One region of the Paenibacillus sp. 10L310 genome, then DNA from elsewhere that is predicted to be linked to it. Evidence: predicted binding sites of a transcription regulator. Region 1 holds the regulator's gene; each other region holds the start of a gene.
The links. The regulator NrdR, encoded in region 1, represses ribonucleotide reductase genes. The targets are predictions, from matches to a motif close to AACACNATATATNGTGTT.

Region 1 (10,823 bases):
GAATCTTTCCTGAAAGAAAACACAGACCTGGCCTACAAAATGGCTCAGACAGACGATCAGGTCGATCAACTGTACAGCCACATGATCAGTGATCTCTACACGTTAATGACAGAGCATCCGAATCAGGCTTCACAGGCTATGCTGCTGATGATGGTTGGGCGTTACATTGAACGTATTGGTGATCATGCAACCAACATTGGTGAGAGCACGGTATACCTGGTGACAGGTAAACGTCCGGATCTGAATCAATAGAAGAGCATTGCTTTGGAATTGGGAATCAGTACTGATTAAGTAATGCAATCATATGAATGGAAAAGGACTTTCTCTCAGGTAGGCTGTGTACAGCTGTCTGTGGAGAAGGTTCTTTTTTGTGATTAAATGTGAAGTGAAAGAGGCTATTCTTTTTGATGTGACAGGTGGGTATGGTATCATGAGAGTAGATGTAATTTGAAGAGGTTGACCATATAATACGCGAGGTGCTGGAATGGACAAGTTTATTCTCATAGATGGAAATAGCATTATTTACAGGGCGTTTTTTGCAATGCCGCCTCTGACCAACTCGAAAGGTCTGCATACCAATGCGGTATATGGCTTCACTACGATGCTACTGAGATTGCTTGAAGAGCATAAGCCTACACATGTCATGGTTGCATTTGATGCAGGCAAAATCACGTTCCGCCACGAAGGGTATCAGGAATACAAGGGTGGACGGGAGAAAACACCACCAGAGTTGTCAGAGCAATTCCCTTTGCTCAAAGAACTGCTGAAAGGACTTGGCATTGCTCAGTTTGAGCTAGCTGGATTTGAAGCGGATGACATCATCGGAACGTTAACCAAACGGGCAGATGAAGCGGGCAGACAGGTACTCGTTGTATCGGGTGACAAAGATATGCTGCAGCTTGCTTCCGAACATGTACATATCGGGCTGACGCGCAAAGGGGTAACCGATATTGAGCTGTATGATCCTGCTCAGATTAAGGAACGTTATGGTCTGACGCCGCTGCAAATCATTGATCTCAAGGGTCTGATGGGCGATGCGTCCGATAACATTCCGGGGATTCCCGGGGTTGGAGAGAAAACAGCGTTGAAACTGCTGCACCAGTTCGGATCGGTAGAGGATGTGCTGAACGGCACTAGTGAGCTGAAAGGCAAGATGAAAGAAAAGATCGAGGCCCATGCCGAAGATGCCCGGATGAGCAAACAACTCGCGACGATTCACCGGGAAGTTCCGCTGGAGCAGACGTGGGAGGATATGCAATTCGCTGGATTAAAAGAAGAAAATGCGGGCCCTGCATTGGCCAAGCTGGAATTCAAATCCTTGCTCGAACGCCTGTCGTTCAGTGGCAGCATCGGTTCTGAACAGGAAGCGGTCCCTGCTGCCGAGGTGGAGTCTTCCATTGCAACAGAGGACAACATCAGTGAGCTGTTCAGTTCCCTCGATTCCATTGATGTACTCCACGTGGAGACACATGGGGATAACCCGCACCAAGCGAAATTGATTGGACTTGCTGTAGGTTCCGCTGGAACATATACGTTCATATCTCCGGAATTGCTTCATTCCGAAGCTGCCGCTCCAGTGCGGGCATGGCTTGGTAATTCAGACCAGCCAAAGCGCGGTTATGATCTTCATCGTGTAGATCTGGCCCTGCATGCACATGGCATTGAATTCGCTGGTGCGTCATTTGATGTACAGCTGGCGGCGTATTTGCTTGATCCAACCGAATCCAACCAGACGATTAGTGGACTCACGACCAAGTATGGTCTGCCTTCACTTGTGGAGGATGACACGGTTATGGGCAAAGGTGCCAAGTACAAGGTACCGGAAGTGGAGATCTTGGGTGATTTCCTGTGCCGCAAAGCTGCCGCAGTAGCAGCCATTATTCCACTTCAGGAGCAAGTGCTGGAAACCGATGAGATGAATTCACTGTTCCATGAACTGGAGATGCCGTTGTCACGCATATTGGCGGACATGGAGAAACAGGGCATCAAGGCCAATACAGCCGATCTACAGGCTTTGGGCAGTGAGTTTGAAGAACAGATCAGCAGGTTGATGGCTGAGATTTACAAACTGTCAGGAACGGAATTTAATCTGAATTCACCAAAGCAACTGGGTGAGATTTTATTTGATAGACTGGGCTTGCCAGTGGTGAAGAAAACAAAAACGGGTTATTCCACAGATGCTGAAGTATTGGAGAAATTGGCTCCTTATAATGATGTGGTCAAGCATATTCTGCAATATCGTCAGCTTGCCAAGCTGCAATCCACTTATGTGGAAGGATTGCTCAAAGAGATATCCAATCGGGATGGCAAGGTGCATACGTATTATCGTCAGACCATTGCTGCTACCGGACGACTTAGCAGTCAATTCCCGAACTTGCAGAACATTCCGATTCGGATGGAAGAAGGTCGCAAAATCCGGAAGGTATTTGTTCCTTCCGAACCTGGATGGTCCATTTTGGCAGCAGATTATTCCCAGATTGAACTGCGTGTACTGGCCCACATTTCGGACGATGAGCGCTTGAAGGAAGCATTTGTCAATGATATGGATATTCATACAAAGACCGCTTCGGATGTATTCGGCGTGAAGCCTGAGGATGTGGATGGGGATATGCGTCGTTCCGCCAAGGCAGTTAACTTTGGTATCGTGTATGGAATAAGTGATTATGGTTTATCACAGAACCTGCATATTACACGTAAAGAGGCTGCGCAGTTTATTGATCAGTATTTTGAAGTGTTCCAGGGTGTCCGCCGATACATGGATGACATTGTGAAGGAAGCTCGTCAGGATGGTTACGTCAAAACGCTGTTGGAACGTCGTCGCTACCTGCCAGAGATTAATGCCAGTAACTTCAATCTGCGTTCCTTCGCAGAGCGTACGGCGATGAATACACCGATTCAGGGAACAGCGGCAGATATCATCAAGCTGGCCATGGTACAGATGGATGAAGCGCTGCGGGAACGCAAGTTGAAGAGCCGTATGTTGCTTCAGGTGCACGATGAACTTGTATTCGAAGTGCCTGCCGATGAATTGGAATTGATGAAGGAATTAGTGCCTTCTGTCATGGAAAAAGCATTGGAACTGTCGGTTCCGCTGAAAGCCGAAGTCAGCTTTGGTGATAACTGGTACGAAGCGAAATAAATCAAGTGCCGCGCGTTTTTTCCGGTATTTTACAAAAGGGCTTTCCATGTTTGAGATATAAGAAAAGGGTCCCGCTGAGCGCCATCTTCCGTTATAATATAGGGGAGGTGAGAACATCATGCCGGAATTACCGGAAGTCGAAACAGTCAGAAGAACATTGAATCAACTTATTGTGGGCAAAACGATTGATCATGTTACCGTTAGCTTGCCGCGGATTATTCAGCGGCCGGACGACATAGATGCATTTGCAATGGAACTCGCGGGACATACCGTCATTGGGGTGGAGCGCCGCGGCAAGTTTTTGCGTATTTTGCTGGACGGGCTGGTGCTTGTCTCCCATCTGCGGATGGAAGGAAGATACGGTGTGTACGAGCAGCATGAAGATGTGGAGAAACATACACATGTGATCTTCCATTTTAATGATGGTACGGAATTGCGTTATAAGGATGTGCGTCAATTTGGTACGATGCATCTGTTTAATGCAGGTGAGGAACTGGTGTCCAAACCTCTGCTGAAGCTGGGACTGGAGCCGCTTGATCCCGCCTTTACGGTAACTGCATTCCGCGAGGCGGTTGGCAAGCGTACAACCAAAATCAAGGCTGTGCTTTTAAATCAGGCATATGTGGTCGGTATCGGGAATATTTATGTGGACGAGGCTCTATTTCGCGCAGGTATCCATCCCGAGACCATCGCCAAGACACTGACCGAAGCTCAGTTAACGGTGCTTCATGAAGCGATTGTGGCTACGTTGCAAGATGCAGTGAATGCAGGTGGATCTTCCATCAAGTCCTATGTGAATGGACAGGGTGAGATGGGGATGTTCCAGCATCAACTGAAAATCTATGGACGCAAATCAGAACCTTGTACAACTTGTGGTACGTTAATTGAAAAAACGGTGGTTGGTGGCCGTGGCACGCATTTTTGTCCGAACTGTCAGCTGCTGTAACATGAACTGAATGAACGAAATGATGAAATCATAGCACCCTTGGATTCCTCCCTCCATATACTGATATGGCAGAAATAAGCGGGCGTATACCCATACTGGCATCTTCAGTTGGCACGAGTACCGCACAGAGGAGGAGTCCGGGGTGCTGCATCATTTTATTTCATTGCTGGCGCTTGCTTTGGCGCTTAGTTTAGATGGTTTTGGAGTCGGGATTACATATGGGTTACGGAGGACTAAGATTCCCCTGTTATCTATCGCTGTTATTTCGATCTGTTCGGGATTGGTTATTGCCTTGTCGATGCAAGTAGGTGTGTTGTTGTCCCATGTGGTGTCACCGGATATCGCTTCGATCGTGGGAGCCGTTATATTGATAGGTATTGGTGCATGGTCACTGTTGCAACTAATTCGGAAGCAAGGCAAAGAACAGCTGGAAACAGACACTGGAATGGGTGAGGGAACAGAAGCAAAGGTAACTGGAGTGGGAGAAGCACAAGAGAGACTGTCGGCTTCAAAGGGCAGAAATCAGGTGCTTGCACTGGATCTGGAACAGTCGGCTTCAAGTGGATCACTGGAACGAATGGTATTTACACTGGAGCTGCGCAAGCTGGGCGTTGTCATTCAGATCCTTCGGAGTCCCTCCAAGGCGGATATGGATAACTCGGGGAGTATATCTGCTCAAGAAGCGATGTGGCTGGGTATTGCTCTGTCTCTGGATGCGTTTGGAGCAGGTTTGGGAGCGGCACTTCTGGGATTCCCTACACTATGGACAGCACTCATTATTGCACTGTTTAGTGGGGCGTTTCTGTCACTCGGCATGAAGGTTGGCCTACGATTCTCAGCTCTGCGCTGGATGCGAAGACTGTCTGTATTGCCAGCGCTAATGTTAATGATTATGGGAATAATGAAGTTGTTATGAGGTGAAACGATGAATATAGGCTTAACCGGCGGGATCGCGACAGGCAAAAGCAGTGTTTCCGCCTATCTCGCCAGTAAGGGAGCGTTGCTCATCGATGCAGACGTTATTGCCCGGGAAGTTATGATGCCCGGGCATCCCGTGTTGGCCGCCGCTGTTAAGCGGTTTGGACAAGCCATACTGAACGAAGATGGAACACTGGATCGGAAAAAGCTTGGGAGTATTGTTTTTCAACAACCAGAGGAACGAAAGGCATTGGAGGCTATCACACATCCGGCGATCCGAAAAGAGATGCGCGAACGGGCTGCTGCATACGCGTTGCAACATCCGGATAAACTTGTGGTATCTGATATTCCTTTGCTCTACGAATCAGGTCTGGAGGACGGTTTCGAGGAAGTCATGGTTGTATATGTCCCGAGATCGGTGCAACGAGATCGCTTGATGAGTCGGGATGGAATGACTGCAGCACAGGCTGAGGCTCGAATGGATGTACAGATGGATATTGAGCGCAAAAAACAGCTGGCAGACATTGTCATCGATAACAGCGGCTTATGGCCTGCGACGGAACAGCAAATTGACTCATATCTACAGCGTAAGGGTTTGTTATGAGAATATTGCGTAAGAAACGTGTATTGCTGTTGATGTTTGTTTCCTTTGTACTGGTGTTATTTCTGAATACAAACTGGATGGCATGGTTCTATCCCATACATTATAAGGAAGAGATCCGTGCCCAATCTCAGAGCTATGAGGTTGATCCGTTTCTAATTGCTTCCATTATCAAGGTGGAGACCAATTTTAAGACAAGCAAGGAATCCAAACGAGGTGCCATTGGGCTCATGCAACTGATGCCGGACACGGCGAACTGGATACTGGAACAAGCCAAAATTCCCGACACTTCGCTGGAGGAATTGAAGCACGAGCCTGAACGAAATATTCAGTTAGGCACATGGTATCTGCGGAATCTGTCCGATCAATTCGATGGCAATGAAGCAGTTATGATCGCTGCCTATAATGCGGGTCCAGGCAAAGTGAACAGTTGGCTTAGAGATGGTGTATGGGATGGCTCGTTCGATACAGTGAAAGATATTCCGTTTGGTGAGACGCGTCACTATGTACAAAGAGTCATTTACTATTATAATCAGTATGTAAAGATCTATAATACGTTCTAAGTATATAAGTAGAAGCACAGAGCAGGCCGGTTATTCACCGGCCGCTCCATGCTCCTCTGTGTAGCGTATTACGATGCAGATATTATTGGTATTGACCTGCCAATTGCTGTTCTGCAATTGTTACCAGACGCTTCGTGATGTATCCACCGATCGAACCGTTCTCGTAAGAAGTCATGTTACCTTGGTATCCGTCTTGTGGGATGCTGATTCCGAGTTCTTGAGCAACTTCATATTTCATTTGCTCGAGTGCTGCGGAAGCTTTAGTTACCACCAAGTTGTTGGAGTTACCATTGCTTTGTGCCATTGCTGTTCACCTCCTCGCGGGTTGGTAAAAGTATTATGTGTCGGCAATGCGTTTTTCATTACAAAATCAGTACAGGGAATATGTGGTAAAAAGTAAAACGTGGGAAGTGATCTGTTTTGAAGTGTCCTTATTGCGGTTATATGGGTACCAAAGTGCTTGATTCGCGTCCGGCCAACGAAGCAAAATCCATTCGTCGTCGCCGTGAGTGTGAGCAGTGTGCCCGAAGATTTACAACGTTTGAGATGATTGAGGAGACTCCACTGATCGTCATTAAGAAAGATGGCAGCCGGGAAGAGTTCAGCCGGGACAAGATTCTCCGCGGGCTTATTCGTGCCTGTGAGAAACGTCCAGTCTCCGTAGAGACCCTGGAGATGATGGTATCTGAAGTAGAGAAATCTCTCCGTAATACAGCTGATGCTGAAGTTGAGAGTCGCCAGATTGGTGAATTATTGATGGAACAGTTGTTTCCGGTCGATGAAGTGGCGTATGTCCGTTTTGCGTCGGTATACCGCCAGTTCAAAGATATCAATATGTTCATGAAAGAACTGAAATCCCTGTTGTCCAAAGACGATCTGGAGGATTAATGAAGTTGGTAAAGGGAGAAGAGCAGTCTGGAGTTCCAGTCCGTGTGTACCAGAGAAATCGGTTGTTCTTCTCCAATCACTTTGGATCTTGAGAAAGTGATTGACAGCGAAAGCTGGATTTTATATGATATAGGAGTCGCCTGTGGAACGTTGCAGTGTTGGACAAGTTATCTATTTCATATCCTGGGGCCTTAGCTCAGCTGGGAGAGCGCATCGCTGGCAGCGATGAGGTCAGGGGTTCGATCCCCCTAGGCTCCATAATCAAGAACGCCATCACGTCATGTGATGGCGTTTTTTTGTGCGTGAAATAAATCAGAACATGCATTAATTAATTAGAATTTTTTGGACTTGGGGACAAATATTCTAGATGCAAAAATAGAGGGTTTAAAGTCCTGACTGTGGAGTTGTCAAAAAAAGTACAGTTTGAAAACAAGGAGACCCTTCCGGCTGGATATTGTCCAACCGGAAGGGTCTGCATTTATCTGTATACGCTTTCAGTTAGCCAGATATTCAACGAATCTTACAAAGATCGTGGCTACTTCGGCGCGGGTGGCGGTGGCTTTGGGAGCAAAAAAGTTGTCCGGCTTGCCTAATACAATGCCGATGCCTTGTAGCGCCTGAACGGCCTCCAACGCCCAGGAGGCGATCTCACTCTCGTCCGTGAAGGGCTTAGCGTGGCTTTCAGGGAGCTCATAGCCTTTGTACTTCATGTAGTTGTACAGTATCACCAGCATCTGCTCGCGCGTCATCGGTGAATTGGGGTCAAACAGGTCTGCGTTTGTACCGTTGACTATGCTTTTTTCGGCCGCCCACTCGGCTGCCGCAGTGTACCACTGTCCTTCTGTCACGTCGTTAAAGCGGGAGCTCGTGTAGCTGGAGAGGTTTACGTTCTCAAGATTGGCTAGTACCTGGACGAACATTGCACGCGTCATTGCGGTTCCCGGTGAGAACGTTGTGGGCGTCGTGCCGTTGAAAAGATCGTATGTGTAGGCGAAATTTATATCGTTGTAGAACCAGTCGTTCATGTTGGCATCCCTGAAAGGATTGCCCGATATTACGAGGAAGCCCAGTGGGGGGGCGTCATCAAACGCCAGCTCCGTACCCTCACGGATGTTCAGCGACATGCCGTTATCTAAGCTAACTTTTGCGCCGCTCGGTCCTACCACAACCGCTCCGCCGCTCCGTATCTTCGATCCGCCATGAATATCCACACGGTTGCCGTTGGGCAGGGTCACATGCGCGTCTTTGCCGCCTACTGTAACCGTACCGTCGCTCGCTATTGTCGATCCTCCCGAAATGGTCACTGTGCTGTTGTCGCCGGGTAGTGTCACTTCGGCGCTCTTGTCTGCCGGAATGGTTACCTTACCGTTTGAGTCTATCGTTGTGCCTTCGGGCACCTTAATCTTCGTCCCGCCTTTGGTCACAATCTCGCCGCCACCGGGGAGGGTGGTGTTGCCGTTTTTGTCTGTGACCGCGGGTTTATCCTTCGGTGTATTCACTGTGTAGGTCGACTTCAACGTTCCAGCGTCTGTCCCGGTGCCCGTATTGTCGGTGTTGCCCGTATTACCGATGTTGCCGGTATTTCCGGTGTTGCCCGTATTGCCGCCAGAATCAGGCACAGTGGGAGTCGTCGTCTTCATCGGCGTCGTCGTAGCACTGATCTCCGCGCCGTCGCCCTTTGCATTCACCGCGATGATGGTGAAGTTGTAGCCTTGGCCGTTTGTCAGGTTCTTGAAGGTATATTTGGTCTCCGTCGCATCCAGTGTAATCGGCGTCCCGTTGCCATACCATACCTTGTAGCCCAAGATCGCACTGCCACCGTCGTCAGCAGGGGCGGTCCAGTTCAATGTGACCTGTCCGTCACCGGCTGTCGCCTTGAAGCCGCTCGGAGCACCGGGCACGACCGGTTTTCTCTGCGCGAACATCCAATTAAAGACGTCTGTGTAGTCATTGTTCCAAGCCGGCAAGTTAGAGGACTGCGCCGTGGGAGCTATGCTCCAATTCCCCATAGTTATCTGGTTGTAAAGAACCGCCGCTTCAACTTCGTGCGCTATGTAATCAGCCAGAACAGGTGTGTTGGCCGGATTCGGCCTCAGGTTCGGCTGATCAAATTGATTGTAGGGCCACGTAAGGACCTCATTACTCTCAAAGCGCGAAGCCCTCGCGTTGATCATTTTTGGCATATTGTTATTGATAAAGTTATTGAGGTTAGTCTGGTAGCCTCCAACATTATGAGCATTTAAAAACATCCAATAGGCCAGGTTGTTGTGAGCGTCGTTGTCCTTAGCATTCGGTGAACCGCTTACCGGGGCCATAGGTGCGGCGGCGGCGAAGAAGCCAGGGTGGCTGTTAACTAAGTTGTTTGTATACTGGCCGCCCCATGAGAAGCCCGCCGCGTAAACACGATTAGGGTCTACTTCGCCGCTGGCAATCAGGGCGTCTATGACCTTCTTAACATTCTCTGTTGAGGGAACAGATACGCCATTATAGGAAATATTCAGTACATGGCTGGCGTACTTGTCAGGATTTTTCTCCATTTTTTTCATTAGAGCGACCGAGCCGTTGGCGGATTTCATGGCCGCTTTTTGGTCTGTCGCAGCGTTTGTGCCGCCGCGTGACATGCCGTGAGTATAAACATACAGCGGCAATCCTTTGATCACTTTACCGTCTTCATCCTTGTGAAGGTAGAGCGAGCGATTGACCGAATTGTCCGTGAATGTTGTAAACTTGTCAAGGATCGGATTCACAACTTTTTCCTGTTCAAAAACCACGTTGCGAAGTGGACTCCCCTCTGTCAGTACGATCTCTCCGTTTGGGACGATGTTGTAAACCTGCTTTGTCGAGTTACTGCTGCCATCCAGCGTTGTTTTGCCGCCGCTCGCTGAATAAAACTCAGACTCAACTACGATGTAACGGCCGCTTGCCAGTCCGTCCTGATAATCCGGTGAATTGCTTACCGGCCCCAGATAGCCGCGTACCTTCGGTTCGTCATTAGCGTATACCCTTGTGATCTTGCGCGTTCCTTCAAAGGTCACCGCTTCGCCGTTCAGGGTTGTGTTCCTGGCTGACAAGGTAAACAAGCCCGAATTAAGCTCGGATCCTAACGCTGCCTTCCCCTCGCCTAAGTCGATGATGACAGCCGTTGTGTACTCGCCACTGGCGAAGTTGTCATTCCATACGATAAAGGGAAGTATCCCCGCGTCCGGATCGTTTTTGAATGTTACGTGAATTGTATGGTCAGCCTCAGTATTCGAAAAGGTATAAGTGCCAGCAGATAGAGTCACGGTCTCGCCGTCTACCGTTACGGTATCCACCATTTTGCCGGAATCGGGGGTAAACGTAAATTCTTTGTTAGAGTCCCGATCTACTCTCAGAACATCGCCGGGTGGGTTCGGCGTTATTCGGCCGCCCGGTCCCGCAGTGGCGGTGATTGAGAATCTGGTGTCCACTTCATTGGCTAAAGAGAGCTGCAGGCTGTCTGTAAAAGAAGCAGCGCTGGTGTAAGCCGCGTCCGGATCTCCGAAACTGGAAACGACTTCATAACGATCACCGCCTTTTTCCGTTGAGTTATTAATATAAACCTCAAAGGTAAGCTTGCCCTCCTCCAAGGTCAAGGTTCTTTTGGGTATTCTCATCTCCACGATATATCCTGTTTCCGTGATCTGGGTCCATGCAGCTCTGCCCGGAGCGGCCTGCCCTGAGAACACACCCGACGCGCTGACGCGCCATTGGTTTGAGCCTCCGGTTCCGGTGCCGACATAAAACTCC
Region 2 (10,823 bases), 160 kb from region 1:
GCAACTGGATCTGGCTGCTCAGCGTGCGATCGATAAGGATATCTGTGTTGTCATTGGTCATGTCGGCCATTCGGGGATGAACACATCCGCAGTAATTCGTGAATCTGTCTCCCGTCTGCAAAATCAGGTTCAATTTGTAGGGATCGGTGATCTGGTTCGAGATGTGTGGCAATGGCATTCTGCTCCTACACTACCGACAGATAATAAATAATGCCATTGGCAATGGACTGGGCGATTCGTTTTTGCTCAGTGGGGTCACTCATTCTGGTTCGATCTGCCGCATTGCTCAAAAATCCGGTTTCGACGATGACGGCAGGTTGCTTCACGTAATTCAATATATAAAAGGGCTTGCCCCATACGACCCCGTGCTCCGTTTCGTATAACTCGTTCATGGCGTCCTGAATGGATTGGGCCAGCAAATAACTCCTGCCTTCTTTCTGGTGCAGTACCACCGGGCCGTGTGCTGTCGATCGGGGACTCCAGTTCGCATGAATGCTGACCACGATATCTGTACTTACTTCTTCGCTAAGGCTTTTACGTTGGGCAAGATCTCTGGTATGACGGGAGCGGCTGTTCAGCCAGCGGTTCTCATCACTAAGTGCATAATCACCAAGTCGATTGATGATAACGGCATAACCTTTGCTGCGAAGCAGGAGATAGACCTTTTGGCTAATGGCCAGGTTGATATCTTTTTCCAGCACACCTTGGGCTGACGTACCACCGTCAATACCCCCATGGCCTACGTCGAGCAGGATAACGGGTGCTGCAAAGGCATGATGACTTGAGCGATAAGCATCTCCATCGGTCACTGGCAGCATGGATGGACTGTTCTGGGACGGGGCTGCTTTTCCATGCGCGACATGGTGGGGCAGGATGGGAAGACAATGGAAGCTAATGAGCAAGGCCACCGAAGCGGTCAGTAGCTTATACATGGGAATACACACTCCTTCATGAAATAGGTACCGGATGCAGATTAAAGACTGTATGGATACCTTTGGCATTAGACTGTGCATTTTGAGGGTTTTCATACTCCTTTCAATAAAAAAATGTTTAACCATTGCACATCCTGCACACAATAGAACTATCGTAAGCTCCGTGAAAGTGCAGGAGCGAAGGAGGCAGAGGTTATGGCCAAAAGTGATGAGTTGGTAAAATACATTACGCAACGTGTAGTACATTATATCGATACGCCGAAGGATGAGCGGAAAGGTCGCACCAAAAGGAAAGAGCCGTGGGCGATGAAGTGGTTTGGTATGATCCCTTTCGCTGTATCCCTGTGGGTGGGGAAAAAGGAAAAAGAATTCGATACACAGTCTCATAAACGAAGTTCTTCGGGAAAAGGGTGACTATCCCTTACCTATTTCACTAATGGTAAACCAAAAGACGCAATCCCTTAATAAAATGGGAAGGCGTCTTATTTGTTGTTTTACAGTTTATCTGAATGTATCTTGAGAATTTGCTGATGATTAAGGATATACGATGTAAAAAAGGCCATCTTGCTGCAATGTGCTTAAAGGGACAAAGCGTTGAACGGATGATTTTCCACCTAGCGCTACATATAGAATGGACTCTGCTACCTGATCTGTATGCCACAGCTGATAACCGCTAACAGGTAGAGGACCGCCGTATACAACGTTACGATCACCCGCTGAGAAAACAATCTCTTGATTCTCCCCGTGTTGTATCACATCTTGTGCCCGGTCGGCAGCAACAGGTTTGGAGGTAAGCCACAACAGATTGTCAGCCGGATTGAAGACGGGTCGGAGATGAAGTGGGTCGACTGATAAAGATGGCGTTGTGGATAAATCAGTTATGCTGACAGAGGTCTGTTTGGAATCAGCCTCCAGCAGGTTCAGAAACTCTGACGGTAGTACATCTCCGTTGGTAGCATCAATATAAAGTGCAGGATGATTAGGTTGCTCCACTTTCCAATAAGCCAGCAGGGGAAGAGCATAACCAAGATGAAGCTCTCCTCCTCCAGCAAGTAATGCCTCAAGGTTCACATGTTGTCGATCTAAGGTTTGTCCAAGAAGTTCATTGTTGTATGGTGACTGTTCTCCATGACCATATTCACTAAGCATCAACTGACCCTGCTCTGTGGCCGTAATAATCATATATCCGATCGGTTTGCCTTCAAACTCAGCTTGTACGAGCCAGCTATGTAAACCCGGCCCCAGAGGGTAGAAGTCCAGGTCGGCGTTCTTCCAATGCACTTCGCCGTTAGCTGTACCAAGTGTAACAGCTTGTTGCTCTGCAAACTGTTGCACAGCAACGGGAGCTAGCTTTTCATTCTGAATGGCATGATGTTTGGGACTATACTCAATTGATGATGCGGGGGATAGCGAAGACGTTTTTAGTTCCTCTGCATTGGCTATCGACCAAAAAGAGAATAGGGCAAGACAACTGAGCAAGCCCAAGGTTATACAGGTTATTTTCCGAGGGTTGTTCCAACACGTATGAAAGAATCGTTTCAAATTTACACCTACTTTTCATTTATCCGTTACCTGAGCGGGGGTTCTAATTTCATTCTAGGGGACAGGCTATGCAAAGGTTGCTGCAACCTGTCGGGCAGCTGATCATAAATAAACACTACTTTTGCCAGCATTTGCAGGAAAAGTAGTGTCTTCGTCTATCTTAAGTGAAACATGCCGCTGCTAATGGCAGTCACTTTCACTTTGGGTTCATATTGCCAGATCATTTCGGTCCGGCGTGTCTCATACTGCAGTTTCATAGCTTCGCGATCGATTACCGCCTGTTTTGCTTTCTCTTCTTCGGCATCTGTCTCGGAGTCGATCGGTACTGCGGCCTCTGCCGCCAGTTCTACATCTGCTCCAATGGGTTCAGCGTTAGTTATAGCCACAACTTTTTTCAGTGGTCCAGGTGGCGTGCGGTCAGAATGAACATTCTCATTCTCTGTGTCTGAGGTTATGTTACCTGGTGATTCTACCTCAGGCATATCTTCCCGGAGTACCGCCTCATAGTAGGTGTCCAACACGTCCAGCTCCAGATCAAGCCGCTCTTGGGCTTTCTCTGCCCAGCTATAATCGAGTTCCAGCAAGCGGTTCGTCAAATGAGATTCCAAAGCAGCTCCGGCATCAAATAACGAAACTTTAGCTGTCTGTACATGCATGTTCTCCGCAAGCCTCGGACTAAGATCACGTCGGTTCAGCTTGGTGCCGAATTTTTCTATAATTTCACCCGAGCGAAGGGAAATGCCGAGAAAATGCAATTCCTCCCGTTTCAAATCACAGGCGAATTCCACCTTGAAACAGACACCAAGCCAAGGCTCATATACGGCTGGCGCTGTAGCCCGCAATTGCCGTTTGGCAGCCTGTTCGAACAGGTTCACGAAGGCACCGCCTTCACGGGCAGCGCCGAAAATCTGCTGCAGTCTGCGACTGCCATACACCACTTCTTCACGCAATATGCGTCCTGGCCCCAGCTGTGGCAACGATGGCGTAATACCGAAGTAACGGCCTAAAATAGTTTCTTTTGGTGGCTCGCCTTGAGGACTGCCGTTGGTTACGCCATTCGTTCCATCAGGGTTAGGAACAGCAGGAGGTGATGCTTGCGCAGCTGTGGCTTCTGCTGCTTCAATGGCCTGCTGATAACTGTCAGGATCAAATATAAATGTAAAGGACATCGTCTCAGCGGGTGCTCCGGTTCGTTCCACGAACCCCCAATAATAGGGGCGATTGGTCAACGCTTTGTCCGCCTCAGGCGAGAGTTTGACTGTAACATGGGCAGGGGAACGCTCCATAATCTGACAATCCAGTGCTTCCAGATAGGTGAGAACATAAGCCTGCACTTCATGGGGAGACATGGTCATGAGTTAGCTACCTCCTTTACGAAGATCTAACAACCCGGATACGGCAGGCCCTTCATCTGAAACCTCACGTTGAATAGAGTTCAACGATTGTCCAAGTGAATCCATTTTTCGGCGAATATCTTCATCAGTTTGTGATTCCAGCATGATTTTGTACAAACTTTTCTCAATAGACTCCTTCTTCTCTAACCGTTCCAGAATGACATCCAGCCCGCCGATCACCATCTCAAACATATTGATCTTCTCATGCAGCAGATTCAAAATATGTTCCTCAATGGTTCCCGTCGTGGATAAATTGAAGATGTTCACGTCATTTTGCTGTCCCAGCCGGTGTACCCGACCGATCCGCTGCTCAACCCGCATAGGGTTCCAAGGCAGATCAAAGTTGATCATATGATGGCAAAATTGCAGATTAATGCCTTCACCACCCGCTTCGGTTGCAATCATGGCTTGCACACGCCCGCGGAAGAGATCCATCATCCAGTCTTTTTTGCCTCGATTCATGCCACCCCGATAGGGTACAGCCGTAAGCCCATTGTTGCGGAAATAGTTTAGCAGATACTCCTGTGTGGCCCGGTATTCAGTGAAGATAATTACTTTTTCATTCATGTTCCGAACCAGTTCCATCGTTTTCTCCGCTTTGGTATTCTCCTTGATCGCTTTAATATGGGCAACGAGTTCCCAAATCTTGTCCCGAAGGGGAGAGTCCAGCGGAAGTTTCTTCGACAGATTAACCAGCGTCACGAATACAGCATCCCGACTGCTGCACACTTCACGCTGCAATGTAACAAGGGAGAGCATGCTGCTCAGGTTGCCGCCAGCTTCCTGGTACTGGTCTTTAACAAAGGAAGTCACGCCATCATAAAGCGCTTGTTCTTCGGGCGATAGTTGCAGATTCACGTTGGAGACATTCCGTTTGGTAAATTGAACAGGGCCTTCGCCGCGGCGGTTACGAATCATGACTTTGGATAACTCGTTCTTAAGCTGTTCCTGATTTTTCGGAACTCGTTTGTCTACAACAAAGTTGGCCGCAAAGTCACCCTGACGACCCAGTTGACCGGGCTTCAGCAGGTTGATCAGATTGAACAATTCACTCATATCGTTCTGCACAGGTGTAGCTGTAAGCAGCAGACAATACTTTTTGCGCAATTTCAGCATGAATTGATAGTTGGTTGTTTTCTTGTTTTTGAGCTTATGAGCCTCGTCAATAATAATCATGTCGTAATCAGTATTCAGCAGCATATCTTTATGCGGGTCACGTTTGGCTGTATCCATGGAAGCAACAACCACTTCATTCTGCCAGGAATAGGCCTTTTTCTGGGCAATAGCAGGGATGCCAAATTTTGAATTCAACTCCCGTACCCATTGCAGTACAAGAGAGGCAGGCACGAGAATGAGTACCTTGGATACGAGACCTCGAACCATATATTCTTTCAGAATGAGACCGGCTTCAATGGTTTTGCCAAGACCCACCTCATCGGCGAGAATGGCCCGGCCTGACATTTCAAATAATACTCTGCGTGCAGTGTCCATCTGGTGAGGGAGTGGGGTAAGGCCTTGTAGATGCTTGAGACATTGAATCTCATCAAAATTGGGAATAAGGTTGGTCTCTTCGGCTTGAATGCCGAGTTGAAAGAGTCGGTAATCCCCCCAAGGCCCCCCTTTATCCAGTCGTGATTCCAATTGATTAATCCAGGTCCGATCAAATTCCAACGGAACGGGCAGCTCGGCTACAGGTTGATTCATGTGGTGCGGGTTTTTCCGGTTCATGGTGTTTCCTCCCCTGCCATACGTGATGACGTTTTATTCGTAGGTAATAGTATGGACGAATGAGAGTCAGTTCATAACTATGTGGGTTCAAATAAGGAATATTTACACTTGTCACTCCGATGACAGAATAACCTTCCAATCGCTGTTATCCCCAGATTTTTTTTGATTCCCTTGTCCAAAGGGGGAAAACCCGGGGATAGCGTATGCTTTCGATGCAGCTTTCTTTCAGAAAGCTTTTAGGCCAACGCTTCGCTTCTTCAGGTTATTTCTGTCCTCTCCGTTCTTGTGTAAAAAGTTTAGTTGAACCAATGTGAACTACAGTTTATTTACAAGAAGCTTGTCCGTGTATAGGGAGTCTATAAAATAAGGTCTGTGATAAAAGTCGCATGGAAAATCAATATATGGTGTAATATACTGTTTTTATATCACTATATGTGGTGTTTCGTCATAATTTACTTTTATAGTGAAAATGGAGCTTTATACCGGGGAGGTTGAACGTAGCGATGAAATCGAACCAACGATCGTACCAATTAGAAGGACTTAGCGAAAAAATATTTCTGGACCGATACGCCTGGAAGGACGCTGATTCGAATCATGCCAAGGTAGGAGATGTGGTATTGGTATTAACGAAGGATGATCCGAAGTTCCCAACCAAGGAAGTGGGCGAAATCATAGAACGTCAGGGTCAGCTTGTACAGGTAAGAACTCGAAGCGGAGAGATGATCGAGACAAGTGTGGAGAAATTGACACTCAACATAGAAAAAACACCGGAAGAGATGTGGGACCGTCTTGCCAAAGCGATGGCTTCTGTCGAATCCACAGCCGATAAGCGGGCAACGTGGGAGTCCAAGTTCCGCTCTGTGTTGGAAGATTGGAAGTTAGTACCCGGAGGCCGCATTGCTGCGGGCGCGGGGGCAAGCGATGAGCTGACACTTTTCAATTGTTATGTCATTCCGTCTCCGCAAGACAGTCGGGGTGGAATCATGAAGACTTTGACCGAGATGACGGAGATTATGGCACGTGGGGGAGGTGTTGGCATTAATTTGTCCTCTTTGCGTCCTCGCCGAGCGGTGGTGAAAGGTGTCAACGGATCATCCAGCGGTTCCGTATCGTGGGGCGGATTGTTCAGTTATACGACTGGACTGATTGAACAGGGCGGAAGCCGCCGGGGTGCGCTCATGCTGATGATGAATGACTGGCATCCGGATGTGCTTGATTTTATTACCGTGAAACAAACGATGGGGCAGGTGACCAATGCCAATCTGTCTGTATGTGTGAGCAACGCATTTATGCAGGCTGTCAAGCAGGACGGAGATTGGGATTTGGTTTTTCCCGATACAAACGATCCAGACTATGATACCGAGTGGAACGGGGATATGCAGCAATGGAAAGCCGCAGGTCATTCGGTGGTGCACTATCGTACACTGAAGGCGCGCGAAATCTGGCATACCATTATTGAATCAGCCTGGAAATCGGCAGAGCCTGGTGTGGTATTCATGGAGTACTATAACCAGATGTCCAACAGCTGGTATTTCAATCCGATTATCTGTACTAATCCTTGCGCGGAACAGGGTCTGCCTGCCTGGGGTGTATGTAATCTGTCTGCGATCAATCTGTCCAAATTCTACGATGAAACAAATCATGATGTGGCATGGGATGAACTGGCGGAAACCACTCGCATCTCGACTAGATTTTTGGACAATGTTATCGATGCAACACCATATCATTTTGAGGAAAATAGACTGAATCAGCAGCGTGAACGCCGGGTTGGGCTTGGCACAATGGGACTGGCAGAGCTGATGATTAAGCTGCGTATTCGATACGGCAGTCCTGAATCTCTTGTTTTTCTGGATAAACTGTATGGATTCATGGCGAAGGAGGCCTATCTGGCATCGGCAGAGATTGCAGCAGAGAAGGGAGCTTTTCCAGCTTTCGAAGCTGAACCGTATTTACAGAGTGGATTCATGAAAAACATGGTTGCGACGTACCCTGAAGTGGGAGAGGCCATTCGTAAACAGGGCATTCGAAATGTCACACTGATCACACAAGCGCCAACGGGAAGTACAGGTACGATGGTGGGCACATCAACAGGTATTGAGCCGTATTTCGCCTTCAAGTATTTCCGTCAAAGCCGTCTAGGTTATGATGAACAGTTCGTACCGATCGCGCAAGATTGGCTGGATAAACATCCGGGTGAAGCTTTACCAGACTATTATGTGACGGCGATGGATCTGTCGGCTGAGAATCATATCCGGGTGCAGGCTGCGATCCAGCAATGGGTGGATAGTTCGATCTCGAAGACGGCCAACTGTCCGGCTGATTTTACAGTGGAGGATACGGCTGAGCTGTACGAACTGGCCTTCGACCTTGGTTGCAAGGGAGTAACGATATACCGCGACGGCAGTAGGGATGTGCAGGTGTTGTCCACGTCGAAGAAGGAAGCGACCCAGGCTGAAGATCAGAACACGGCGGAAGCTGAAGAGAAGACAGTCGTATCTGCAATAGAAAACCCGAATAATGCTGAAGTACAGGCAAGTGATGGAACTTCCAATAGCCAGGTTGGTGTTAAAACGCATTCTTCCGATCAAGCCCCGTCCTCATCTACAGTACTGGATAAACAATACAGAAGCCGTCCTCAAGTACTGCGCGGTGCGACATACAAAATCAATACGCCATTTGGGATGGCTTACATTACGATCAATGATCTGGAGGGAACGCCGGGTGAGATCTTCCTGAACGTGGGCAAAGCGGGATCGGATGTGTTTGCCATGGCTGAGGCACTCGGTCGAGTATGCTCTCTGTTCCTTCGATACGGAGACCATGGGCACAAGGTTGAACTGTTGATCAAACATCTCAAGGGAATCGGTGGTTCGGGCGCGATTGGCTTCGGAGCCAATAGGGTTGAATCGATTGCTGATGCAGTCGCCAAAGCATTGGAAAGTCATGTACAGAGCGATGTGCAGGAGAACGAACCTGGAGCATTACAAGAACAGAGTCAAGTGGAGAGCACGTATCCAAAAGTGGAGGATCAGAAAACCTTTACCGAATCGAGAGATTTATGTCCTTCATGCGGCTCGGCATCCCTGATGAATGTGGAAGGTTGCAAAACATGCAGCAACTGTGGGTACAGTAAATGCAATTAAATATCTTTTGAAAAAAAGAGAAAAAGAAAGGCACTCCTGACTCCATTACGAAGTCAGGAATGCCTTTTTGTCATTTAGCTAACTAACACCAATCTTGGCATCGATCTGCAAGTGATTTCAATTCATTAAATACAACACCAGCATGGTAGCCGTCGCACACGGCGTGATGTAACTGAACGGATAAGGGAAGATATACTTTATCGTTCTGTTGAACATATTTCCCCATCGTGAAAATAGGCAACAAGTAGGTTCCCTCATTGTAAATATTCAGATTAAATCCCGTAAAGTTCACCCAAGGAATACTGGAAACGGGAAAAGTATTTGGCGGTTCATTGGGTTTGGCAACAAATTGTTTGTGATCTTTGTAATTCTTCATATCTTCCAGATAACGAATGTGGAACGTCTCAAAATCTTCATGGAATGCTGTCCAGATCGTTGAGAAACTTTTGTTGTCCTCATGAAAAATTGTATAACTCGGAGACATTTCGTCCCAGTAGCCCAATCTCCCCTCGGCATCAAAACAAGTTCGAAATTCCCTGTGTGCATTGACGACCGTAGAGATCATATGAATAAGAGCCGGATAGAACTTCAATCCTTTAAGCTTCAGTTCGTTGATCAATAGAGTGATATCCAGATTAGCAGTTATGCTGTAGGTACATCTGACCTGATTCAAGTAGTGGTCAAAGTATGGCTTTCGATCCCACTGATCTAACACGATTGAATTAAACATAAGTTATAACCTCCTAAATTTGAATGTCTTTATTTAGGAGGTATATTTGACTGATTTGACCATATCCTATCACATTCCCAGTATCGTATTTTTAGAAATTGACCATTTCAGTATACCATGATAGTGAATATGTCGCTTATAGCGAAATCGTCTGCAAAACGCTTTTTCAACCTGTTTCTTTCCTTTATAATTAAAATTGTCTTTATAACGAAGAAGAGAGGGGATTAGATGCGTCAGCCGATAGAAGAACCTATATTTTATTCTTATCCTGGAATGGTAGCGGTGGTGACTTCACGTCATGAGGGAGTCCAGAATGTGATGGCGTCCGGATGGCATACATACATCGGATCATCACCAGGCGTATACGGCATCTCCCTTCGTAAGGAAACATACTCCTATGAACTCATTGAGAAGAGTGGCGTATTCGGTGTTCATTTCCTGCCAGGTCATCGATCGGAGTGGATTCAAGCTGCAGGAACGTTCAGTGGGAGAGATACGGATAAATTCACAAGATTCGGCATTCCGTATGAGGAAGGAATCAAGGTAAGTGTACCCATTTTGACAGATGCTTATTTTGCTTATGAATGCAAGGTTATGGAGATTACGACATATGGTGACCATGAATGGATTGCAGGCGAAGTGTTGCAGCGATATCAGGATCAGAAGTACTTTCTGGAGAATGGAATGGTTGATCTGGAGAAGTTGCAAATCCCAATGTACACAGGGCGTTCAGCATACCGGATCATGGATGCGAGGACAGAAGAAAAGATTCACCCGTTCCACCTCTAGGGTCCTAGGCAAGAAGAAGCAATTATGAGCAAAACTTTCAATCCGGTCTGACATAGGTTTATAATGGATATTGGCTGCTGAGCAAGTCGGCAGCCTTTTGTTATGAATTCAATTGTTTCAATCGAGTTGTGTGTGGGTATGCTGGTTTGCGCAAGCGGGACAGGTAATTTTAGCCACTCGATGAAAAGTACTATATTTAACGACAAAATTAGAGTATGATTTTACAGCTATATGAGCTGGCAGGAAAGGTTACATCGGTTTAATCGTTTGTAACTATTCCTGTAAAGTATAAGGCTTAATACGGGCGTATAATGCTAAACGTGAACTCACGAATGAATATAAAGAATATTTTAATAATTAAACTTAATGGACAGGCAACTCGTCTTCTTTAAGATTATAGAATTCACACAGAATGTCGCATCATCGGATCGTGCTTCTAACAGAAGCTTTTCTTATGTTGTAAATGAAAGATGGAAGGTGCAATACGTATGTTAATGACAACCAGAACGATCAGGAGTTCCTTTATGCCCCCAACACCGATGTTGTTGACTCACAGTAACAAGGA
Region 3 (10,823 bases), on a different contig from region 1:
GCAAGGTCTCCATAAACCAATTGTAAATGCAACCGGAGAATGCTTGTCCACCACAATGAATCCCGGCTGTCCGAGATGGTGATACTTGGACTCCAGTTCGCGAGACAATGCACGCACCTCCATGAAGCGAAGCTTACGTACGGCTGCTCTGGTTTTCATCATACGCACCATTAACAACCAACCTGTTCCCGCAAATGTCAGCAATACCAGTGCCAGCAGGAAATGTCCCACGGATAACCATCCCAGTCGACTCATCCAATGATTGCAGAGCCAGAGCAGGTTAAACGGGATATCCCAGCCAAAAATTTTGTACATCGCGTACATGAACATCTGTATGAACACGAGTAACGGAATGCCAAACCCGACGGTAAACAAAAGTTTCGAGCGGGTCTTCCACATCTTAATCGCTATCCTTTTTCCATTGTTTGATCTTCTGTTCCAAGCGTTCAATCAGACCCGCATCTGCTTCGTCCAGCGCATCCAGCATATGATTCAATGCCAAAGCTCCGAATTCATCCACCAACTCATGTGACAGTTCCTTGGATTGGTCGTTCATAAACTCCTCCTTGCTCTGTACCGGTTGGTACAAAGATGTTCTGCCCTTTTGTGACTTTCCGAGAAGTCCCTTGTCTACGAGCCGGTTCATCACGGTCATGACTGTATTAAAATTGACGTCTTTGTCTTGTTCAAGTGCGGTCTGCACTTCACGGATGCTACTGCCAGGACGAGCCCATAAAATGTCCATGATCTTGGCCTCCAGCGGACCAAAAAATCGGTTGAGCCCACGCTCACCCACTTTGAAATTGTGTATTCTCATTTTCTGACACCCCTCACACTACCCATTGTAGTGCCATCAAATGAGAAGTCAACCTCTATGTCAGCTATTTTATGTAAATGATTTGTAAATTTGTTTTCCATTTCAGTAAAAAAGGCCAAAGACCGGGAGTTCCGCACGTTCGCGGTTCTGCCCGGTCTTCAACGAATATTAGTCCGTATGATGTTGTAGAACATGGTCAAACTATACTTTATTTTCCATCCTGTGACGGCATATGTGCAGAAATATCCACGCCGAGTCCATGAGCCAAACGTCCGCCAAGCTGTCCATCCGCTCGGAAGAAGTGGCACAGGGCACGCATTTGAATATCAACAGATACGCCCTTAAGGTCATTGATCAGATTATCAAGCAAATGCTGCTGCTCTACAGGAGTAAATGAACGGAAAAGCTCCCCTGACTGCGTATAATCATCCGTCTTCTCGATTTTCTCTCTTGTAACATGCCCTTGCAACGGAACCTGACTGTCCCGGTATGCCGGATCTTCTTGCGGGCTGTTTCCTGAACCGTTGGGTTCATAGTTCACCGGAGATGGGTCCTGATTCACATTCATGAGTCCATCACGCTGATGATTACGAACGGGTGCGTACGGGCAATTCACCGGAATTTGCAAATAGTTCGGTCCAAGCCGGTGACGCTGTGTATCTGGATAGGAGAATAGGCGTCCTTGCAACAATTTGTCTTCGGAAGGCTCAATTCCGGGTACAAGCGCACTAGGAGAAAAGGCCGCCTGCTCCACTTCAGCAAAGAAGTTTTGTGGATTCCGATTCAGGGTCATGGTCCCTACCGTATGGAACGGCAATACATCTTCAGGCCATGTTTTGGTTGGATCGAGAGGATCAAAAGCAAAATCATCCATTTGCTCCGGCTTCAAGAGCTGTACCTGAAGCTTCCACTGCGGGTATTGCCCGTTCTTGATATGTTCATGCAGGTCCCGGGTAGCATGATTAAAGTCCTGTCCTTGTACCTCGGCAGCTTCCTGACGAGAGAAGCCTCGCACGCCTTGTGCAGACTCCCATTTGTATTTCACATAGTGGACCTGTCCCTGTGCATTAATCCATTTGAAAGCATGTACGCTGAAACCATCCATCTCCCGATAACTTGCTGGTGTGCCCAGATCAGAGAACAACCAGGTCATCATATGTGTTGATTCCGGTGAGAGGGTCATAAAGTCCCAATATCGGGCAGGTTCCTGAATGTTTGTATCCGGAGCCGGCTTCAAGGAATGCACCATATCAGGGAACTTCATCGCATCACGAATGAAGAAAACGGGCAGATGATTACCGACAATATCATAGTTGCCTTCCCGTGTGTAAAATTTGACGGAAAATCCACGTGGATCTCGTGCAGTCTCTGGTGATCCCGTACCATGAATAACGGTTGAAAAACGAACCAGCACATCCGTCTCCGTACCTGGATCTTGTAGGAAGTCAGCTGTTGTATAAGCCTTCATACTCTGCTCCAGCGTGAATACACCATGAGCTCCGGCACCTCTCGCATGTACGACTCTTTCGGGAATACGTTCACGGTCAAAGTGGGCTATTTTCTCAATGAGATGGTAGTCTTCAAGCAGTGTCGGCCCTCTTCTGCCTGCTGTGCGGGAATTCTGGTTGTCACCTACAGGTGCTCCCTGATTCGTTGTCATACGTTCTGTCATCATGTCGTCCTCCTCTAATGGGTCTCACGGCTGTTATATATCTACTATTAAAATCATATTCGGCTTCGGTTTAAATATACATTTAGACTTGATCTAACTGTTAAATTGATTCTAACATGTCCCACTCTGCTCTTGCATGAGGTTCACATGAGATTAAGATGAGGTTCTTCAACATTCATGAATGAACTATGAACATGTTTTAAGGGAATGATTCTGATCTGCCTATCTATTAGGTAGTACCCGAAAAAGCATGAAGTGAAAGATAAAATTTGGGCAAAAAAAAAGCGGACTAATCCGCCAGGCGGTAGCCCACTCCTCTTACTGTTACAATATATTGCGGCGAAGACGCATTATCGCCCAATTTTTTGCGCAAGCTTTTGATATGAACATCGACCACATTACTTCCACCTGTAAAGTCCGTCTCCCAGATATCGCTGAGCATTTCCTCACGGGAAATGACTGCACCTTTGGCATCAATCAGCTTGAGTAACAGATCATATTCGGTCTTGGTTAGATGAATCCGGTTATTATCGCGCTGCACACTCATCCGTTCACGATCAAGCCACAGATCTTTAAATCCGATACGGTGTCCATCCTCAGGCAAAAAACCACGGTTGGGCAAAGCAGGGCTGTTGCCAATCATGCGCTGCACTCGGTAAAGTGCTTCCTGCGGGCGTGCAGGCCACACCAGCAACTCCTCCTGAAGCATCGGTCCACTCGCGCTACCAATCATCTTCTCACCGACCAGATACAGACAAGGGGTTGTGTGCTCAGCCTCACGATTCAATCGGCTACTAATGCCGGCAAATGCATCGATAGTTCCAGCAACAGACAGATCATAGATCAACAGATCAAAGACAAGGCGCTCATGCAGATCCGGTTCCCAGCGATGGAAGACCAGTACATCAAAGCAGCTATCCGTTAAGGCCTTTACCAGTTCATGAACCTGCCCCGGCATCGGGCTGATCAGAATAACACGCCTTGTAACCGGACAATTGTCCACAAGGGGTGTTGAGTCAGACAAGGCTGGTTTAACCCTTAGGGGTAAACGGCGGCCAGGCAGTTTTATTTTTACTTGATCCGTTTGTTTCTGCATTCCCCGCAGACACCTCCAAAGACCACATGAGCATGATCGATTGCATATCCGGTTTCTTCAGCTACCTGTTTCATCCATTGTGGAGGAACTTCCGTCATCACCTCGTCCACTTTGCCGCACACTTCACACATAATATGCTGATGATCATCCATACGGGCATCGTACCGGCTTGCTGTCTCTCCGAGTTTAAGTTCCCGTATCAATTCTTTGTCCGTCAGATAACGAAGAGAATTATACACCGTACCATAGGCCAGATTATATCCTTGTTCCACGAGTCGATTCATGACATCAGCAGCTGTCGGGTGATCCTCTGAATGGCGCACCACATCATATACCGCTTGCCGTTGTATCGTCAGATTTAAAGTTCTCACAACCATTTCTCCTTTATTATTGATCCATTTTATATGAAATCAGACACTGATCTTCTACTTATGATGGTCTTCCCAAAAAGAAGGAATACATTTTGATTTAGATTAAGTATAAATCTCATTGTATATTGAAGTCAATATCACTCTAACATCCTGTATATGCAAATAAAACATCTTTCCCAGCAATCCCCTCATAAATTTGGGATAATATGGTTCGCTACAGCACCAATTTTCAGATAAAATATAGGGATGTGCGTAAAAAGGGGGGAATGTCGGTTGTTTAGCACTTTTTTCATTAATATCTGTGTCATGATTACGTTTATGTATGTGTCCGGGATCATCGCAAAGTTCTATAGTATCCGATTGCCTTTTCCCTCGTTACGTGTTCAGTTGATCGGCGGCTTATTGTTCGGTATATATGGCACAGTACTCATGAACTATTCCTTCCCTCTGAACGAAACTACGATTGTAGATCTACGGCATCTGGCCATCGTTACCGCAGCGGTATATATGGGAGGATTGGCTTCGGTCGTTACGGGACTCATGATCTCGGTCATTCGTATTCTGATGTTCGGCTTATCATCCTCTGCCATAGATGCAGGATTTGTCATGACTCTGATCGGACTGTCCGGTGTATACTTCGCCTATGCTCCCTGGTCCAGACTGACCAAAATAATTACAATGAATCTGCTTGGCATGACATTAATCTTTATCATCCTTATGTTGAATACAGACAGCATGAATTCATTAATGAAGATATATCCGTTACAAATGACCATTTCTTTTGCCGGTGGATTATTTATCTATTTCATCGCAGAATTCATTAATAAATCCAATGAAATGTTATTTCTATTGGAAAAAAGAGCATCTACCGATCATCTTACCAACCTGAGCAATCGACGACAGTTCGAAAAATCACTTCAACTGGAACTCCAGCGTGCGAGGGATTACCAACAGAAGCTTTCCTTGCTTGCCATTGATATTGACCGATTCAAAAAGGTAAACGACACCTATGGTCATTCCGCCGGCGATGCGGTCCTGAAGCAACTTGGACAACTGCTTGTTGAGCATGCACGTTCTGCTGATATCGTGTCACGAAATGGTGGGGAGGAATTCGCCATTCTCTTGCTCGACTGTGGACACCGTCAGGCCGTGGCTACCGCCGAATCTATAAGACAGGCTGTAGAGAAATACCATTTTGCTCTGCCCGACGGGCACACGACACGTCTAACCATCTCCATTGGTGTAGCCGTATATCCCGATCATTGTGATGATCATGACGATGATGATTTCTTCGAACAGGCCGATCGTGCTTTATATGAAGCCAAGAATACAGGGCGTAACCGTGTGTGTGCCTTAACTTTTCGCTCCTTGCCTCTTACACTTTAAAGTAAGATCTAACCTTTCAATAATCTAACCTTTCAACGCTCCAAAAAAGGGATGTCTCGTTCGCCTATTCAGGCGCACAGGACATCCCTTTCTTTATAAATCATTGCATATCATCTCAGCTTGTGTGCTGACAGGAGATCAAGCAAGGATACTCTCAATCTCCTCCACAATGGCAGCATCCAGCTTCACGCCAGATGCAGCCGCGTTCTCTTTTACCTGCTCGGGACGACTCGCCCCTACAAGTGCACTGGATACATTGTTCTGGCGCAGAATCCAGGCAAGGGCCAGTTGGCCAACCTTCAGATCCAGCTTGTCCGCCACTTCAATCAGTTGACGAACTTTCCCGATACGATCCGCATTGATCTTTCCTTCGTCCCATCCTAGCTTGGCAGCACGGCTATTCTCTGGGATATCGGAAACGGACGTATATTTCCCGGTCAATAGACCTTGAGCAAGCGGGGAGTATACAACTTGTCCGATGCCTTTACGCTCACCGAGCGGAATAATTTCATTTTCGATATAACGGTCAAACATGTTGTACACCGGCTGATTGACCACGATACGATCCAGGAGCAGACGGTCTGCTGTACCCAACGCAGCTTCCATCTGAGCCGCAGTCCATTGGCTGACGCCCACATATAACACTTTGCCTTGGCGTACCAGATCATCGAGCGCGCGGAGTGTTTCTTCAATTGGTGTTTCGGTATGATAACGATGGCAGTAATAGATATCCACATATTCAACGCCTAGGCGCTTCAAGCTGGCTTCACATTGCTCCTTGATATGTTTCCGAGACAACCCCTGGTCATTCGGACCATCACCCATTTTGCCAAATACTTTGGTTGCAAGTACATAAGAGTCACGGGAATATGCTTTGAGCGTCTGCCCCAGCAGTTCTTCTGCTGCACCCCGTTCGTATACATTGGCAGTATCAAAAAAGTTAATGCCTTCATCGAATGCAGTTTCAATTGATTTCACCGCATTCTCACGTTCCACATACCCTCCGTACGTCAGCCAGCTTCCCAGGCTGATCTCGCTGACTTTCAGTCCGCTTCCACCTAATCTGCGATAATCCAATGTACATCCTCCTCTGTTGGTTATAAAGATGAAGTTCACTTTCTATTGTAACGTAACCAGCTCGGAATAAAAGGGCTTTAGCTCAGAAAATGGAAAACGAAAAAAAGCGCACCTATAAGGTGCGCCGAATAAAAATCTATGATCATGATCTAAGGCAAAGTAATGCTCAATGCATTCAACAGATCAGCCTGTCTGACCGGCTTGGTCAGAACAGCATCAAAGGCTTCTGCTTCATGCAATTCAATGTGCATACCATAAGGAACAAGAACAATGACGGGCAGATTCTCCAGTCGCTGTTTCAGTTCATGTACAAAATCAACCGCGCCGCCTTCCATTAATCCCATATCCACAACGGCTACATCCGGCATGAATCCTTCCTTGATCCAATCATGCGCTAATGTCACACCCGAGGTCATGTGTACATCCATCTCCCACCTACGCATCAGGGAAGAGACACCTTGCAAAATGTCAGGGTCCTTGGCAAGCAACACCTTTTTCCCTTTTAACCGCTGCTGAACACTTGCGAGTTGAGGTAACTCCCAGTATCTGCGCAACGGAAGGGAGATGTTGAATTCCGTCTCATTTTCCTTCACACTACTCACCTGAATACGGCCATGCATGAGAATGGCAAGATTCTGGCTTACAGCTAAACCTAGATTGCTTCCAATCAATTTTTGGATATTCAAATTTTCATCTTGGCAGTTAAAGGTTGGTGTCTTCTTGTCCGATAACATCTGACCCGTGTACTTCACCTTGAGCTGAAGTGTACCGGTCTCCTCCAATTCTTCTCCGTTCACCACTGCTGTGATCAGAACGGAACCTTCACGCGTTGAATCGAGAGCATATTGAATGACGTGTGCAAGCAACTGTCCAATCTTGACTTCATCACCAACGAACACTTGAGATACATTCAGTTCAAGATTTAATCCCAGCTCAATGTTCTTGCCCGTCGCAATCCCGGCATAGAGATACACGGTATTCTCAATGGTGCCTACCAGATCAAACGGATCATCATGTATAACCGTTTTACCTGCTTCATTAGTGTTGAAATTCATCATATTATTCAGCAAGGAAAGCAGAATATTGCCGCTTGTCTCAATCATGTTCACATATTCGGACTGCTCCTCAGGCATATCCGGTGTGCGCATAAGATCTGTTAGTCCCAAAATACCGTTCAAAGGATTGCGAATCTCGTGACTCATTAGCTTCAACATCTGTGTTTTGGTCATAGCCTCAGATTCGGCACGTTCTTTCTCTGCCTGGAGCTGTTCTTGCATTTGTTCCGAATCACTCAATTTCTGCTCCTGAACATGCAACGTGCTTTCCAGATCAACAACATAACCCAGGAATACAGCCATCGCCTTCAGTGTCTTCATATCGGTTTCGCTGATCACATAACCAGGATCATCCATCAGACAGATGGTGCCAAATGTTTCGCCCGATCTTCTCATAATAGGCACGCCCACGAAGAAGCGATTGCCAAGTCCGCTCGTAACGCCCATGGATCGTGTCATCGGATGTTCACATGTATCCGGGATCGTAAGCACGTTACCGTTGTCTCTTAATACCAGGCTGCAATATGAATCCGTAAATGGAAGTGCACTGCCTTTAACAACTAACTCTTCCGTACGATTAAAGGCCTCCAAAATGACATTGGTCACCCCGTCATTCGTGGCAACAAAGATGGTATTGACCTTCAATATACCACTTAATACGTCAACGATATGGGCCGCAGCTTCCTTTATATCTTCATAGAAGCCTCTTGTAATGCCTTCTGCCGTCCCCATGATTCACCCCTCTTATCTTAGCTGCACTTTCAAATCTGTATTTCAGAATGTTTAATCACGTACAGGGGTCATCAAAAATCCGAATAGCTGTCACAATCTATACTTATATGATTAACACCGTAGAAGTATAAGAGAATCATACTCCCTGCCTATTGCCCATTTGTGAACAAAAGCAGGTCTTAAACGGATGGTTTAACGACCGCGAATTCATTGCAACTCGCTTTTTCAGCTTGATTAAAGTCCATCTTGTCCGACTTCGGATATTATACTTGCAGAATAACTAGAAATTATACGCTTCCGCTCAGACTTTGGGAACCTTTATCCGCAGCAATTAAAGGAAAGTCCACTTTGTTCAGTAAGCTGTGTGATCATTATCACACCCAAAAAACCACATATAGTTTATAAATGGATAAGACGAATCTACATATAGTATTTAACGTGAATTGAATGATAACCAAAATCATTTTAGGAGGAACCTTACATGAACATGCTTGAGTATGCCACCCCACCGGCATCCGATCTATTATCCGACCTGGGAAGACGAATTATTGGCGCAGAAGACGCCGATACGCTGAGGGAAAATGCGAATCTGAACGGGGATTCCTTCAGTGGTAAGATGAGCAGGCTCGGTTCGGAGACCGCCAAGTGGCATGCTCTGCGTCATGTGTTGCCGGAAGAGCTTGCCCAAGCTGTGGAGAATGGGGATCTGTATGTACACGATCTGGATCAGTATGCACTTGGAACGACCAACTGTATCTTTATCCCGTTTGACCGTCTCCTTGCTGCGGGTTTCAACACAGGTAACGGATCGGTTCGCACACCTCAGACGATCATGTCTGCCATGGCTCTGGTTGCGATCATCTTCCAATCCCAGCAGAACAGTCAATATGGCGGTGTATCGGCCAATAAAATTGACTGGGATCTGGCCCCTTATGTACAGCGATCGTTCCGCAAACACTACCGCAAAGGGCAACGGCTCTTTGGTGAAAATGTTCTGATCGGGGATGAACAGCTTCATCTGGATAGCATCGAAGCGAAGAATCAATGTCCGCGGGCATATGCCTTCGCCTATGAAGAGACTGAATTGGAGACAGGACAAGCTGCTGAATCACTGATTCATAACCTGAATACGATGAGCAGCCGGGCGGGTGGTCAGATTCCATTTACTTCACTGAACTATGGATTATGTACTTCTGCGGAAGGACGGTTGGTATCACGCTCGTTGCTGGAAGCAACCATTCGTGGCCTGGGCAACGGGGAGACTCCCGTGTTCCCTCAACATATTTTCCAATGTAAACAGGGGATCAATCAGGCTCAAGGAGAGCCGAACTATGATCTGTTCCGGCTCGCAGTCACCTGTTCATCCCGGCGGATGTATCCTAACTTTGTCAATGTGGATGCCTCTTTCAATCTGCCTTTCTATCATCCGGAAGATCCGGATACGATCATTGCAACTATGGGATGCCGCACACGTACACTGGCTGACCGGTTTGGTCGCAATCGTCAAAGTGGTAAAGGTAATCTGTCCTTCAACACCATTAACCTCGTGAAGCTCGGCATCCGGTTTGGCATCTGCCAAGGTGCAAGAGCTGTCGCTGACCGAGCCGGATTCTATACTGCTTTGGAGTCAGTTATGCATAATGCCGCTTCCGGCCTGTTGCACCGCTACCGAATTCAGACATTGCAGCCTGCCAAGGCATCGGACTTCATGATGCGGGAGGGTGTATGGGAAGGTGGAGAACAGCTTGGCCCGAACGAGCCGGTTGCCGAGCTGTTAAAGCATGGAACATTATCTCTTGGTTTTATCGGTCTCGCGGAATGTATGACAGCTCTCTATGGGCGCCATCATGGGCAGGACCCTCATGTACATCGCGAAGCGCTCAACATTATTCGGACCATGAGAGAGTTCTGTGACCGGATGAGCGAGCAGCATAACTTGAATATCACCCTGTTTGCCACACCTGCTGAAGGGTTGTCCGGCAAATTCACGAAGATCGACAGAGAGCGTTATGGCATTATTCCCGGAGTGAATGATCGGGAGTATTATACGAATTCATTCCATATCCCGGTCTACCACACGCTTCCAGCATATCGGAAGATTGAACTGGAGGCCCCATTCCACACTTTATGTAACGCGGGTGCGATCTCCTATGTGGAGCTTGACGGAAACGTTCGGGCCAACACCGCAGCTTTCCTGCGAATTGTACAGTATGCACTGGCGCAGGATATCGGTTATTTCTCCATTAATCATCCAATTGATCGCTGCCCTGCATGTGGTTATGAAGGCGTCATTGGGGATGTATGCCCAAACTGTGGAGCCCACGAGAACCATGTACACTTCCAGCGGTTACGCCGCGTAACTGGCTATCTGACCGGAGATTACAAAGTACGCTTCAATGCTGCAAAGCAGGCCGAAGTGCGGGATCGGGTGAAACACCGGTGAATCTATATGGTTACATCCCGGAATCGGTAAATGAAGGGACCGGCCTGCGTGCCGTGTTGTTCATCAGCGGATGCCGTCACGCCTGTCCGGGCTGCTTCAGTCCGGATTCATGGAGCTTTCGAGCGGGGGAGCCCTTTACAGAGGAGCGGCAGCAGCAGATTCTGCATGAAGTGA

Region 2: a site for NrdR is predicted at 6,021-6,038, ahead of AC1DE7_RS04120 (adenosylcobalamin-dependent ribonucleoside-diphosphate reductase). Genes of this name have one in related genera too.
Region 3: a site for NrdR is predicted at 8,623-8,640, ahead of AC1DE7_RS23545 (anaerobic ribonucleoside triphosphate reductase). Genes of this name have one in related genera too.

Annotation. Positions count from the first base shown of each region.
Region 1 covers NZ_JBFTKC010000001.1:670,360-681,182, forward strand. Annotated here, with positions in the region: gene phoU (phosphate signaling complex protein PhoU) at 1-252, shown strand, start outside; gene polA (DNA polymerase I) at 485-3,139, shown strand; gene mutM (DNA-formamidopyrimidine glycosylase) at 3,258-4,085, shown strand; gene AC1DE7_RS03385 (manganese efflux pump) at 4,228-5,001, shown strand; gene coaE (dephospho-CoA kinase) at 5,011-5,607, shown strand; gene AC1DE7_RS03395 (lytic transglycosylase domain-containing protein) at 5,604-6,167, shown strand; gene AC1DE7_RS03400 (alpha/beta-type small acid-soluble spore protein) at 6,250-6,471, opposite strand; gene nrdR (transcriptional regulator NrdR) at 6,588-7,055, shown strand; tRNA gene AC1DE7_RS03410 (tRNA-Ala) at 7,241-7,313, shown strand; gene AC1DE7_RS03415 (S-layer homology domain-containing protein) at 7,550-10,823, opposite strand, start outside.
Region 2 covers NZ_JBFTKC010000001.1:830,870-841,692, forward strand. Annotated here, with positions in the region: gene AC1DE7_RS04090 (divergent polysaccharide deacetylase family protein) at 1-211, shown strand, start outside; gene AC1DE7_RS04095 (N-acetylmuramoyl-L-alanine amidase family protein) at 186-932, opposite strand; gene AC1DE7_RS04100 (YqzE family protein) at 1,128-1,346, shown strand; gene AC1DE7_RS04105 (hypothetical protein) at 1,467-2,417, opposite strand; gene AC1DE7_RS04110 (YqhG family protein) at 2,630-3,829, opposite strand; gene AC1DE7_RS04115 (DEAD/DEAH box helicase) at 3,833-5,596, opposite strand; gene AC1DE7_RS04120 (adenosylcobalamin-dependent ribonucleoside-diphosphate reductase) at 6,100-8,739, shown strand; gene catA (type A chloramphenicol O-acetyltransferase) at 8,822-9,469, opposite strand; gene AC1DE7_RS04130 (flavin reductase family protein) at 9,698-10,258, shown strand.
Region 3 covers NZ_JBFTKC010000013.1:169,878-180,700, reverse strand. Annotated here, with positions in the region: gene AC1DE7_RS23585 (M56 family metallopeptidase) at 1-399, opposite strand, end outside; gene AC1DE7_RS23580 (BlaI/MecI/CopY family transcriptional regulator) at 401-817, opposite strand; gene AC1DE7_RS23575 (catalase) at 1,026-2,489, opposite strand; gene AC1DE7_RS23570 (winged helix-turn-helix domain-containing protein) at 2,779-3,585, opposite strand; gene AC1DE7_RS23565 (Fur family transcriptional regulator) at 3,561-3,956, opposite strand; gene AC1DE7_RS23560 (GGDEF domain-containing protein) at 4,230-5,342, shown strand; gene AC1DE7_RS23555 (aldo/keto reductase family protein) at 5,481-6,419, opposite strand; gene AC1DE7_RS23550 (hybrid sensor histidine kinase/response regulator) at 6,569-8,206, opposite strand; gene AC1DE7_RS23545 (anaerobic ribonucleoside triphosphate reductase) at 8,688-10,649, shown strand; gene nrdG (anaerobic ribonucleoside-triphosphate reductase activating protein) at 10,646-10,823, shown strand, end outside.